4 regions of the Glutamicibacter ectropisis genome follow, and region 2 is predicted to be linked to each of the others. Evidence: riboswitches for the same ligand, from Rfam matches in the RefSeq annotation. Region 2 holds a riboswitch; each other region holds the start of a gene.
What was found. A riboswitch is a leader RNA that binds a small molecule or an ion and turns the genes downstream of it on or off. The one in region 2 is predicted to bind S-adenosylmethionine.
Positions count from the first base shown of each region.

Region 1: linked by a shared signal. The riboswitch ahead of QMQ05_RS16650 (flavin reductase family protein) and the one ahead of QMQ05_RS01135 (hypothetical protein) in region 2 are both predicted to bind S-adenosylmethionine.
Region 3: linked by a shared signal. The riboswitch ahead of QMQ05_RS03350 (O-acetylhomoserine aminocarboxypropyltransferase/cysteine synthase family protein) and the one ahead of QMQ05_RS01135 (hypothetical protein) in region 2 are both predicted to bind S-adenosylmethionine.
Region 4: linked by a shared signal. The riboswitch ahead of QMQ05_RS15870 (acyl-CoA dehydrogenase family protein) and the one ahead of QMQ05_RS01135 (hypothetical protein) in region 2 are both predicted to bind S-adenosylmethionine.

Region 1 is NZ_CP125942.1:3,539,669-3,543,084, forward strand. Features, by position in the region: gene dnaB (replicative DNA helicase) at 1-649, opposite strand, end outside; gene QMQ05_RS16650 (flavin reductase family protein) at 1,304-1,804, opposite strand; SAM riboswitch class IV at 1,901-2,018, opposite strand; gene QMQ05_RS16655 (long-chain-fatty-acid--CoA ligase) at 2,394-3,416, shown strand, end outside.
Region 2 is NZ_CP125942.1:232,561-235,976, forward strand. Features, by position in the region: gene QMQ05_RS01130 (amino acid permease) at 1-1,189, shown strand, start outside; gene QMQ05_RS01135 (hypothetical protein) at 1,186-1,473, opposite strand; SAM riboswitch class IV at 1,494-1,639, opposite strand; gene QMQ05_RS01140 (thymidine kinase) at 1,818-2,441, shown strand; gene QMQ05_RS01145 (hypothetical protein) at 3,027-3,215, shown strand; gene QMQ05_RS01150 (TetR/AcrR family transcriptional regulator) at 3,340-3,416, opposite strand, start outside.
Region 3 is NZ_CP125942.1:722,617-726,032, reverse strand. Features, by position in the region: gene QMQ05_RS03355 (cystathionine gamma-synthase) at 1-915, opposite strand, end outside; gene QMQ05_RS03350 (O-acetylhomoserine aminocarboxypropyltransferase/cysteine synthase family protein) at 917-2,212, opposite strand; SAM riboswitch class I at 2,299-2,389, opposite strand; gene QMQ05_RS03345 (LysR family transcriptional regulator) at 2,618-3,416, opposite strand, start outside.
Region 4 is NZ_CP125942.1:3,377,989-3,381,404, forward strand. Features, by position in the region: gene QMQ05_RS15865 (acyl-CoA dehydrogenase family protein) at 1-105, opposite strand, end outside; gene QMQ05_RS15870 (acyl-CoA dehydrogenase family protein) at 133-1,359, opposite strand; SAM riboswitch class I at 1,410-1,500, opposite strand; gene QMQ05_RS15875 (LLM class flavin-dependent oxidoreductase) at 1,628-3,064, opposite strand; gene QMQ05_RS15880 (ABC transporter permease) at 3,061-3,416, opposite strand, start outside.

The sequences.
Region 1 (3,416 bases), 300 kb from region 2:
CGATGATGATCATCTGCCCACCCTTCAGGCCCTGGGTCAGTTCGTCGAATTCGTAGAATCCGGTAGGGACACCGGTGATGCCATCTCCTGCGTTGGCGGCGTTTTCGATTTCATCGACAGTGCCTTCGATAATGTCCGAAAGGCGTACGTAGTCTTCGCTGCTGCGGTTTTCTGCAACTTTGTAGACCTCGGCCTGCGCTTCATTAACGATGGCATCAACTTCACCGTCGGGTGAGTAGCCCATTTGGACAATGCGCGTTCCGGCATCAACGAGGCGACGCAGCACGGCGCGTTCGCGCACGATTTCTGCATAGTAGCCAGCGTTAGCTGCGGTAGGTACCTGCTGAATAAGGTTGTGAAGGTACGCGGCACCGCCTACGCGGGAAATTTCGCCACGCTTGGTCAGTAGGTCAGCCACGGTCACGGCATCGGCAGGTTCGCCTCGACCGTACAAGTCGATGATGGCTTCGTAAATGGATTCGTGGGCCGGACGGTAGAAGTCGGTTCCTCGCAACGCCTCCACAACGTCGGCGATGGCGTCCTTGGATAGCATCATGCCGCCGAGCACAGACATTTCAGCTTCGACATCCTGCGGCGGTTTGCGCCCTGCGTCGGATTCTCGTCCCTCGTAAACCGGCTCAGCACTCATTGCAGACACTTCCATCCCCTCTTGACCGCACTGGGAAAGATCTTCCATGCCAGGCGGCCACGTTTCATCTTGTCAGTTGATACCGACAGTTTGATGGAAAACGTCTGTGGATATTTCTGTCCCAAGGCCAACAGTAGGGCTGATATTTAGCCACGTAAACCTCATTATCCACAGCTTCTGTGCATAACGCACTCTCACTTGTGGATTAGCCTGTTTACTATCTGGGGAGAACTCTGTGGATTACCGCCATATTTTAATCATTACTAGCTACTGACTAGGCATTATACGTTGTCACAGTTGTGGACAGAAAGTTATTTTATTGAAGATAACGCTATGTCCCCAGAAGTTATCAACAAGCAAAAATGCCCGAAATTCAGGGTTTTTCGCCTTTTATACACGGTTCCACACAATCTACCCACAAGTGTGTGGATAAACATGTGGATACACCCATGATCACAAAAGACTTAGTCACCAGCTTTAAATTGAACTGGATCAACCCCAGATGAACAGTAGTCCACATTTTTGCGTCGGTTCCCTCGTTCGCACCGTGGATAACCCTTTGCCGGGTTCAACGTGCTCAATAATCAACAAGGCTCGGTGGGGATCACTGTTGTGATCCGCACCGAGCCTCGCGCAAGCTACTTACCGGAGGGGTTAGACGAGCTCAGGAACTGGGATGGAATGAAATCGAGAATCATGGAAGATCTGTGGGGAGTGCTGCGATACGTGATGCCCATGCACCTCCAAAAGCACAACCCAGTGATCTCCTGCTTCAACTTCGTTGTAAATTGAGGTCTCCAGCCACAAGGTGGACTCTTCGACAAATAGTGCGCCCTCTTCAGAGGTCACGGTATTGATACCACGGAAACGGTCACCGTTCTTCGAAGCAATCTGCGCGCACACGCCATCATTCTGATCACTGAGCACCGAAACCCCAATATGGCTAGCGGCACGCAGTTTCGGCCACGTATTAGACGACTTCTGGACTGCAAACATTACCAATGCAGGTTCCAGTGAAACTCCGACAGTGAATGACGATGCAACGATTCCGGTCTTAACACCGTCAATCTTTGCACACAGAGCAGCAACACCTGAGGGGTGCTGAGCGAAAACCTTACGCAACGATAACGGGTCAAGTTCACGATTTAATGACATGGCTCGATTCCTTCGGGTCTTGCCCACTGCGCCAGACCCAGTGGACGTTGTGATTCGGGATGAACCGAACTAGTTCCCACTGAGGTTTCACGCCGTGCGCGGTACTTGTTCCGACACCATTTAGTGCAGAACCGAATCCTCACCTGGAGCACCCCACTACCGTTGAGAGGGTTGCCGATCAGCAAGCCAGGGCTCTTAGCTGATGCTCTTGATTCTGTTTAAAACGATATGGCTCATGACGAAGCACCGTCAAACAAATGACTTCGCAAATCGCAATATTCAACAAAATATTCGACATCGATACCCCTTTGACTATCCCGCACAGTCTTTTATTCGCGAAATCACCCGCATCTAAGGCTTTTCGTAGTCATCGACCATGTGATGTAAGTCGTAACGCATTAACTTATGACAGACCACCGACCTCACCAATCCGCGAACCGTCACCGCTATTTCTCATCCACTCGCCGATATGAAACTACGTTTCTAACTTTGACGCTGAGGTTCATGTAAGGATAAGGATTACAGTGTTCCGGGTCACACCAATACTGTCTGCCACCGTTGCCAGAGAAGATGAATGAAGGATGCCTCCATGGTCAATATTCATGCCAACCATTCCGAACTAACTCCGTTGCGCTTCCTTGAACGCTCCGCCGAGGTTTATCCAAAGAAGACTGCCATTGTGCATGGCACGCGTAGTTATAACTATCGAGAATTCGAAGGCTTGGTCCATCGTTTCGCTCAGGTCCTGGCCGAACGCATCAACCCCGGTGACCGGGTGGCGGTGCTGGCACCGAACACCCCGGAAATGCTGATGGCACACTATGCGGTACCGCTAGCTGGCGGAGTGCTCATCGCACTCAACACCCGGTTATCCGCCCATGAACTGCAGTACATCATGGATCATTCCGAAGCGAAGCTATTGTTTGCGGACACGGAACTACTAGAAAACACTAAAAACCTGCGGCGGGAAAATCCGACCCTGCAGGCACTCATTGAAATCACCGATGACCAGTACACCGGCGCGCGCCCTCACGTAGACGTTGATGGCACGCTCCAAGAACTCCTAGCCACGGCCAGCGATGAACAACTTCCTTACGCAATCGCCGATGAGCGGGCACCAATAACTTTGAACTACACCTCGGGCACTACGGGCAAACCCAAGGGCGTACTCTACTCACACCGTGGCAGCTACTTGAACTCATTGGGCGAAGCACACCATCAAGGCTTCACCTCAGCAACTCGATACCTGTGGACCCTGCCCATGTTTCACTGCAACGGTTGGTGTACCCCGTGGGCCGTCACCGCCGCCGGAGGAACCCACTTGTGCCTGCGCGGGGTTCGTGAAGAACCAGTCTGGGACGCTATCGAAAACTTAGGAACAACGCATCTGTGCGGAGCACCAACAGTTTGCTCCATTATTGCCGACTCCCCTCTGGCCCATCAGCTTGATGCTCCCCTACGCATTACTACCGCCGGAGCACCGCCTTCGCCGGCTATCATCTCAAAGCTGCAAAAACTCGGCATTGAGGTGGTCCACGTTTACGGTTTGACCGAAGTGTACGGACCTTACACGGTCTGCGAATTCCAAGAGGAATGGGAGCAACTAGAGCCG
Region 2 (3,416 bases):
TGCGCTCGCCGAGATGACGGTCAAACAACCGGTGGCGGGATCTTTCGGCGTTTACGCCGAACGTTATCTTGGTCGCTTTGCCGGTTACCTCACCAAGTATCTTTATTGGTCGGCGCTGATTTTTGCGGTAGGTACCGAAGTCAGTGCGGTGGGCGAATACATGCAGTATTGGTTCCCACAAATTTCGGGCCTTTGGTGGGTGGGCATTTTCTCTGCCGTCCTTCTGGCAGTGAATTTTTCCAGCGTGAAAGTTTTCGGAACCACGGAATACTGGTTCTCGGCGATCAAGGTTTTTGCGGTTCTTGCCTTCATTATCATTGCGCTGTGGCTGGTCTTCCACAATCCGCACGATCAGTTTGGGGTGCATAACTACAGCGCAGAGGGTGGTTTCTTCGCCAACGGACTATTCGGTACGTGGAGTGCGGTGATCGTAGCGATCTTCTCTTATATGGGCATTGAGGCCATCTCGATCGCAGCTGCTGAAGCCCATAATCCGAAACTTGCGGTGCGCAAGGCCTTCAAGGTTTCTTTCCTGAGACTCTTGCTGTTTTACGTATTCACCATGGCGCTGATCCTGGCTGTAGCTCCAACCAGCGAATTGATCTCCGGCGGTTCACCTTTTGTGACCGTGATGTCCCAGGTAGGTATTCCTTTTGCTGATTCAGTGCTGAATTTTGTATTGATCATTGCTGCGCTATCGGCCATGAATGCCCAGCTGTATGCCGCTACTCGGATGCTGCATTCCCTGGCTGATGCAGGTCACGCACCACACATGGCACATCGAACTAACCGCGCAGGAGCACCGGTCCATGCGGTATGGATGTCCGCCGGAGGTATCGCCGTGGCTGCGATTGTTTACGCGCTGGTGCCTGAGGGCGGGTTTGGCATCATGCTATCCCTAGCAACCTTTGGCGCCTTGGCTACCTGGCTCATGATCTTGTTGACCCATGTGTCTTTCAGGCGCAAAGTAAAGCAGGATCACGAGAGCCTAGAATTCAAGCTATTCGGGTATCCAGCAGCATCAATTGTTGGAGCGCTCCTGCTTGCCGCGCTGCTGGTGACCTCATTCTTTGTACCTCAATTCAAGTACACGCTGATTTTCGGAGTGCCCTTCGTTGCAGTGATGTCGCTACTGTACTGGCTGGTTTTCGCTACCAAGAAGCAGCACTCTGGCAAGGACACCGTTTAGGGGTGGCGTAATCGGAAGAAGGACGTTCCAGCAATTTCGTGGGCCCGAGGAACCAACAGGATTTTCAGGTGTGCGTTGAATTCTGCGTCGTTGACGGTTGCCGGATCTAAAACCTTATCCAACAGTTCTGGCTGTTCTGGTTCTAGATTCCACAGCTGTCCGTCAGCTGCAATGGTCAATTGACCGGTGGTGCGATCTTTCCAAAAGCGTGCGCTGATCCAGTCTGAGCTGAAGCGTGCAGAATTTTGGGGGAGTGCTAGTGGTTCTTGGGTAGAGCTTTGCATGGCAGCTAGGACCTTTTCACTTGTTGTTCTTGCCTGTGACGCTCTTGCATCCGAGGCCGCTTCTTCATCCGAACCACCCGCCGTACAACTGTGGGGTTGGTGTCTGATCAGTCGGAGCTTTGCTGAAACCACCATTTGGTGGTGTCAGCGATCAGAACTCGTGAAGTTGATTTCATGCTACAAAAACTTTGATGGGGGCTCAACGTTTTTCCTATGTCATGCAATGTGAGTTCATCTTTGCTTAGTGTTACCCGGCGTTGGTTGGCAGAGGAGAAACTGCACCGGCACTAAGATCGTAGGGTGCCAACTAGTTGGCTGACGCAAAGATTCTTCAAGGAGCGATAGTGGCCAAATTGTATTTCCGCTACGGTGCAATGAACTCTGGCAAGTCCACGAGTTTGCTTCAGGCTGCTTTTAACTATGAAGAACGTGGCCAGCGAATCCTTTTGGCTAAACCCGGCATTGATACCAAGGGTGAAAACTCGATTGTTTCACGGCTGGGGATCGAGCGTATTGTCGATTTCACCATCAGCCCCGAGGATAACGTTCGCGAGCAATTCGCCGTACAAAGTTCGGGAGATGACCCAGAAGCGCTAGTGACTCACGTGGATGCACCACCTGTGGCGTGCCTTTTGGTGGATGAAGCGCAATTCCTGACCCGCGAGCAGGTCGATGATCTTTTGCGCATCGCCGTATTGGATAACGTGCCGGTGCTGGCCTACGGAATCCGCACAGATTTCCGCACGCACGCATTCCCTGGTTCAGCTCGTCTAATGGAGCTTTCCCACTCTTTGGAAGAGCTGAAGACCATTTGCCGGTGCGGACGCAAGGCCATGTTTAATACCCGGCGGATTGGTGACACCGTAGTTTTTGATGGTGATCAGGTTGCCATCGATGGCGAAGACGTTTGGTACGAATCGCTGTGCGCCTCGTGCTACCTCGAAGCTTCCGGCGGAAAACTGAGCTAGTTCGCTATTATCCCCAAGTCACGAATCGATCACATCGATTACCTAATGACGAATCGTGTGCCAGACTCGGTACATGAGGATTCCGGTTGGGTTATCTATGGCCGCTATAGCCTTGCTGATGCTTTCTGCATGCGCGGGATTGATGCCGGATGGACAGCACGGATCTCAAGATATATTCGAAAGATCCAGAAATTCCGATCGGGCGCCGTCGGCTTTCCACGATGATGTTCCACGTGATTCTTGTGGCGAACTAACCCTTACTCAGGGGGAACAGATAGCGGCTGAAGCTCTTGACTGCATGGACGCTGCAGTAGGTAAGCGCAATGTCGAGTTGGCTGTTTCATCGCCAACTACTGAAGGGGAGCCGATCATAGTGTTTTACCGTACGAGTACGAATTCCGACGGTGTTGAGATTTTCGTCAACGGCGAGTACGACAAATTCGGTTCCAGGGACTGGTCTCATTCCGTGTGCCCAAAAACGATGACCCGCGTAGCCCTTGAGGGGTGCCAGGACTAATAACTTCCTGATGCAGCTCACCGCAAACCAATCATTAGAACCGTGAATAAGTCGAAGGAAACCAAAAATTGATCGCAGCTTCAGTAATTAGTTTGATCTTGGCCCTATTGTTCATCGGTGTATTCGAATGGGAACGTCAGGACAGAAAGAAAACCGGTTCCAAAGAGGACAAGTTCTTTGGCAATTGGGCGCTTGTAGCCTTCTGGATCTGCGCATTTTTCTTTGTGGTTTTTGCCCTTGGAGCGCTGAACGAGTGACCCGAGTGGTGGAATCACCCTTGGATTATTCGTTCGATGTTCGATACAGCTAGCTCATCGCGGATGCTTGAGATAGCGAAACCCCTTGTACGGCGGCAGTCGTCGAGACCGCGTAACTGATTTGTTAGTTAACCAGTCCAGCAACAGCACGTTGTAGAGCCCAGTCGAATCCGTCGGATATCGGTGAATCAACATCCAATT
Region 3 (3,416 bases), 490 kb from region 2:
GACGATGCCACCAAATCCGCGCTGCTGGCGGGCGGCCAGTTCGTGCCCGGGGTGGGAGGTGAGACCGGGATAGTAGACACGGGTGACCTCGGGGCGGGCATCAAGCCAGTGGGCCAGTGCTTGGGCTGAAGCGCAGTGGCGTTCCATGCGCAGGCCCAGGGTTTTGAGCCCCCTCGCGGCCAGATAGGAATCCTGCGGGCCGGCCACCGCTCCCCCGGCGAACTGCTGATAGCCCACCGCTTCGGCCAGGGATTGGCCGCGGAAGTGATGATCGGCGAGAATCACCGCACCACCGAGCACATCGGAGTGCCCGCCAATGTATTTGGTGGTGGAGTGAACCACCGCGTGCGCACCAAAATCCAGTGGGCGCTGTAGATAAGGAGTGGCGAAGGTATTATCCACCACCAGCAGGGCACCGTTCTCGCGGGCAATGGTGGCCCACCCGGAAAGATCGGCGATGCCCAGTAGTGGGTTGGAGGGAGTCTCCACCCAGAGCAGTGCGGTGTTCGGCTGTACCGCGGCGCGCACCGAATCCAGGTTGGTGATGTCTACCGCAGAAGAGGTGATGCCCCATTTGCTGTGTAGTTTGGAGATCAACCGGTTGGTGCCACCGTAGCCGTCGGCGCCGAGGATGATGTGATCGCCCGGTTCAAGCACGGCACGCAAGAGGGCGTCTTCGGCGGCGATGCCCGAAGCGAAGGCGAACCCGGCTGCACCACCTTCAAGTGCGGTGAGCTGTTCTTGGAAGCCATCACGGGTGGGGTTGGAGCCTCGGGAGTATTCGTGCCCGGAACGCAGCACGTTAATACCGTCTTGGATGAAGGTGCTGGTTTGGTAGATCGGTGGGACCACGGCCCCGGTATGTGGGTCTTTGTGCTGGCCGGCGTGTACGGCCTGAGTGTTGAAGCCAGTCATCTCATGCTCCTTGAGTTTGTGGGGCTAGGACCAATGCCAGATCCAGGGCCTGGGTAAGATCTGCCAACAGGTCGGCCGGGTCTTCGAGCCCTACCGACAGGCGCAGGGTGGAGGTGTTTAGTCCGGCGGCGACCAATTGTTCTTCGGTGAGCCGGCAGTGCGTCATGGTGGCCGGATGCGAAATCATGGTGCGGGTATCGCCCACGTTCGCGGCCAGGGAGATCAGGCTCAGCCCGTCGATCACCGGGGAGACCAGTGAGGGGTCGGCCAGTTCAATGGCAAGTACACAGCCGGTGCCGTTCGGGGTGATCGTTGCCGCCAGTTCAAAACTTGGGTGACTGGATAAGGACGGGTGGTGGATGGCCGCAATGCCCGGGTGGGAAGAGAGCTTGTCGATCAGGGTGGTGATGCTGCGATGCACGTGGGCGGCGCGCACCGGCAGGGTTTCGATTCCGGTGAGGATGCTCTGGGCGCTGGCCGGGGCCAGGGTTGGGCCCAGATCGTGCAGGAATTTGGAACGCACCAGCATCGTATAGGCGCCGGCACCGTGGCGTTCGAGCAGTGAGGTGTTGTTCAGGCGTGCTCGTGGGGCGGAGATTTGTGGCCAGCGCACCGTATTGGAGAAGTCGAAGGTGCCGGAGTCCACCACCACACCGCCGAGGACCGAACCGTGTCCGGCTAATCCCTTGGTGGCTGAGTGCACCACAATGTCGGCGCCGAAATCTAGCGGCTTGACGTTCACTGGGGTGGCCAGGGTGTTATCCACGACTACCGGGATGTTGTGTTCGTGGGCGATGGCGGCAATGGCTGGTAGGTCAGCCACGGTACACAGTGGGTTGGACACGGATTCGAGGAAGAACGCGCGGGTGTCTTCCTGAATAGCGTTACCCCAAGCGGCATGATCGGCCTGGTCAACAAAGGTGACGCGGATACCGAAGTCGGCGAAGGTGTCGGTGAACAGATCAACGGTGCCACCGTAGAGCGAGGAGGAAGCCACAATGTGTTTGGGTCCCTGGGTCAGGGCCAGTAGGGACAGGGCCACCGCGGATTGGCCGGTGGCGGTGGCGACCGCGTGGGCTCCGCCTTCCAGTGCGGCTACTCGTTGTTCGAGGATGGAAACGGTGGGGTTGCCGGTGCGTGAGTAGGTGAAGCCGGATTGGCGCAGCGCGAACTTTTCGATGGCTTCGCCGTGGGATTCAAATTGGTACGCTGCGGAATTGTGCAGTGGAGGTAGCATCGGGCGGAACTCTCCGCTCGGGCGATATCCTGCGTGGACCGCGTCGGTTCCTTGGCTCATAGCTCCTTCTCGTTTCTTGATCACGAGGGAGGACCGAAGTGCATCGTGTTTGGCACAAGGCCCACGCTGATGCGGGGTTCGGAACTGCTCCATCGTTCCTGGCTTTAGCACCTTTCGGTTTCCCGATGGTTGCTGCGACGTCAACGAGCCAGATCTCTTAGTCGCTCTTGATGGGTTGTTCTTCCATGGTTGGGCATGGGCCTCACAGCGTGCAAGCGCTATCGGCGCTGACGCTTCATACAAGGTCGTGACGCTTCATATGTCGTCTACTTGTCATCATGACGCGGACACTAACGACCCTTTATGACGCGTGATCAAGATGAGAATTCCCGAGATTCCAAGGATCTTCCTCAACTTTGTGACAACTAAGCACCCAGCGGTGACACACTGTTACAGATTTGGGGCCTAGCCGAGTACCTGAACTCCGAAGCTTTGAACCACCGCACGGACCTCTTGCAGGTAGCGCTGGGCCTGATCGGTCAGCGGAATGGCGGCGTGGTTGATCCAACCGATCTCGATGCGCTCGTCGATGGCCAGCGGGATGGCCACGATGGAGGGATCCAGCTCGTCGCTGATGATGCCGGTGGAGATCGTGTACCCGCCCAAACCGATCATGAGGTTGAAGATCGTGGCACGGTCCGAGACCTGAATTTCGCGCTGGCTTGAGCGGGTGGAGAGGACCTCTTCGGCGAAGTAAAAAGAGTTACTTGCCCCCTGGTCGAAGGTCAGTCGGGGTAGATCTTCGAGGTCTTCGAGGGTGACCTGATCGCGGGCGGCCAGTGGGTTGCTGCGCGAGATGAAAATATGCGGATCGGCCAAGAACAGCGGGTGGAAGACCAGCCGAGATTCGCGCAGCAGCTTGTCGATGACCTTCCGGTTGAAGTCGTTGCGGTAGAGAATCCCGATGTCACTGCGCAGGGTGCGCACATCCTCGATGATCTCTTCGGTGCGGGTCTCACGCAGCGAAAATTGGTATTCCGCGGCACCACTGGCCTGGACCATACGCACAAAGGCGTCCACCGAAAAGGAGTAGTGCTGGGTTGAGACACCCAGCAGCCGCCGCGCGGCGGGGCGGCCGAGGTAGCGGTGCTCAAGAAGCTCCACCTGCTCGAGCACCTGCCGGGCGTAGCCGAGGAATTCTGCGCCTTCAGCAGTGAGCGTCACTCCCCTGGCCGAGCGCACCAGCAAGGTGCGCCCCACCCGG
Region 4 (3,416 bases), 460 kb from region 2:
ACCGCTGCGGTCACGTTCGGCAGCGCCGTCCGCGATCTGTTCAAAGAGAGGGGCGAAACGGGCTTTGAGCTGGTTCAACCGATTACCTGTGGCAAGTACAGTCATCTCAGTTTCCTATCTGTAGAAAAGTTTTTAGGTGTACAGCGACAGTGGCTGAGATTCTCCGCGGAGGAAGTACGCGCCGACCTCAATCTTCTTGTAGTCCACCGGGTCGTGCAGTGAGTGGGTGCGCACATTGCGCCAGAACAGGTCTAGGCCAACACTGTTCGCAGTCGACGACGATCCGGTGACTTCAAAGATCCGGTTGGCCACCTCAACGCCTACCTCGGTGGACACCACCTTCGCTTCAGCAATCTCAACAGCCAACGCCGCACGCTCGGGCTGCGTCACCTCCCCTGCCTTGGAGAGCAGTGCATCAAATTTGCGGCCCAGCTTTTCGGTCAACGCTGCCACGGCAGCAGTTCGTGCCTTGAGCTCACCCACGGTGCGCTGGAAGATTGGATCCTGGGAATAGGTCTCAGCCTGCGAGAACAGCCACGCGTTCTTGCGCCCCAACAAGATCTGCTTGCCACGGGCCAAGGCACCCTCAGCAATACCCAGGTAGAAGTTCGCGAAGGCCAGCTGGATGCCCGGGGTCAGTAGGGTCGAGACCGGCTCATCGGTGACTTCACCAAGAAGATCAGTCGGCTCGATGCGTACATTGTGATACTTCAGCGAGTTCGACGCACTCAGTCGCTGGCCTAGGTAGTCCCAGTCATCAACGATTTCTAGGCCCTCACGGTCACGGTCGATGATGAAGGCCAGCACCTGGCCCTTGCGTTCGCCCTCGGTGACTTCCGCGTTGATGACGATAACCTCGCCTACCCCGGAACCGGTGGAGAACCGCTTGGCACCATTGAGGCGGAAGCCATCACCCTCAGGCACGAGGGTCAACGTGGGATCAACCGGGTTGACCGAATCGCCCCACAGCCAGCCGCCCTCAACGGTGCGCTGCCACCACTGGGCTTGGGTTTCAGGCGCCGCGTAGAAGGCAATGCCCGACTGGTTCACGTAGTGGTAGGCCAGCAGCTGAGAAATTGAGCCATCGGCCGTTGCCAAGATGCGGACCGCTTCAAAGGCGGTCTCCCAGTGTGCCCCGGCGCCACCAAATTCGGTCGGCACCAGCAGGTTCAACAAGCCAGCTTCACGCAGTAACTGCACCTCAGCGAAGGGCTGAGCATTCTTGCGGTCGCGTTCTAGGGCGTCGGTAGCCAGCTGGTCGGCGACCTTTTGTGCGATCTCGCGCCAGTGATTAAGCTCGGCTTCATCGGCGGTGCCGGTGTAAGGCACGCGCGGTAGCTGGGTACTGATAACCGTCATCTTCGTTCTCCTTAGGACTGTGGATTCCGAAGGACGCAGAATTTTCTGCAGATCCATCGAACCTGGCGTTAGCACTTACTGCGGGATGCAGGTTTGCTGCGGCGTCGCGGAGCCAGGTCTCTCAGCCGCTCTGGATGGTGTGTTCTTTCAGTGAATCACCGCGCGATGGCTGGCGGAAGTCACGAGGTCACAGGACGGAACATCGTCATTTTTCGACACGTTCACCGCTCTGAAACGGTAATAAAATTCCGTCATATTTACTCATATGTCATTTGGCGCCTAAAACAGCCTCTGGGATTTGACTAGCCTTGGAATCTGCTGCGGAAGCTTGGCCAGCATAAGCCCCACGGTAGGCCGCTGCCGGGTGATCGTCAGCAACTCGTCGTTGTCCTTCTCCGGCCAAATATTCGCGCAGCGTATTCCCTTCATAGCCGGCCCAGGTTCGTCCACGCTTGCGTAGCTCCGGAACCACCAAGTCGGTGAATTGCTCGAAGGATCCCGGGGTGATGGCGTAGGCCAGGTTGATTCCGTCCAGCCCGGACTCATCCACCCAACGCTCAATTTCATCGGCCACTGTTTCGGCCGAACCCACCAGGACCGGGCCGATGCCACCCACGCCGAGGTAGTCGGCAATCGAATTCGGTGTCCACTTCTGTTCTGGGTTCGCGGTGGTAAAAATCGACAGGGCGGAGCGGGCCGCGTTGGTCTCCAGATATTTCAGTTCTTCATCCACCGCGTACTGGCTCAAATCCAAACCTGACCATCCGCCATAGAAGGTCATAGCCCCTTCACGTGAGGCATAGGACTGGTACTCACGGTAAAGCTTTTCTGCCTGCGCATCTGAATCAGCCACCACCGTCGTCATCAGGGCATAAATTTTTGCAGCATTTCGAGGCCGGCCCACCGCTTCAAATTCGTCACGGATCGCATCGGTCTGCCTGCGGGTGACGGCAGTATTAATGGAGTTCAGGAAGATCCCTTCGGCATGTTGTGCACCGAAGCGACGACCACGAGATGAGGCACCTGCCTGGAAAATCGCCGGCGTACGCTGAATCGATGGCTCTGAAAGGTGAATGCCCGGGACATTGAAGTGCTGACCTTGATGGTTAATCGGGTGCACCTTGCTCGGATCGGTGTAGATCCCACGTTCCCGGTCCTTGACGACTGCTCCCTCTTCCCAGGAGCCTTCCCAAAGCTTGTAGACCACTTCCATGAATTCATCGGCAATGTCGTAGCGTGCATCATGATCTAGCTGGCGGGTCATCCCCAAATTTCGTGCCGCCGACTCCAGATAGCTCGTCACCACATTCCAGCCAACCCGGCCACGGGTGAGGTGATCTAAGGAAGAGAATTTACGGGCTAACGCATAAGGCTGTTCATAGGTCAGCGCACTAGTCACCGCAAAGCCAAGGTTCTTGGTAGCCGCGGCCATCGCGGAAACTTGCATGAACGGATCATTCAATGGAACCTGATCAGCATCTAATAGGGCTGGGCCACTGGAGTTTTGGTACACATCATAAATGCCCAAGACGTCGGCCAAGAACAACGCATCAAAACCACCGCGTTCTAGGGTTTGCGCCAGCTCCACCCAATATTCCAGGGTGTTGTATTCATCGGCTCGATTCTGCGGATGGCGCCACAGTCCCGGGCTCTGATGGCTCACGCAGGTCATGTCGAAGGCGTTGAGGTGAATGCGCTGGCTCATGAGTTACTGTTTCCTTTTCCTGTGGTTGATATGTGCTTCTTAGCAGTGCGCAGCTGGGCGAAAATCCCGGTGGACGATTGACCCTGGTTTCGCCCGAGCACGACGGCGGCGAGCAAGATGGCCAGCAGTACGAGTCCACGGGCCAGGTCCTGGAAGAAGAAGGACAGTCCGATCAGGTTCAGTCCGTTATCCAGCAAGCCAAAAATCACTACACCAATCAGCGTTCCGCCCACGGACACACGCCCATAGCGAGAGATCGTGGCCCCGATGAATACCGCCCCGATGGCATCCATCAAATAGGCCTGACCACTGCCGGGAACATAACCATTGGAGCGTGCGGCCAACACGATGC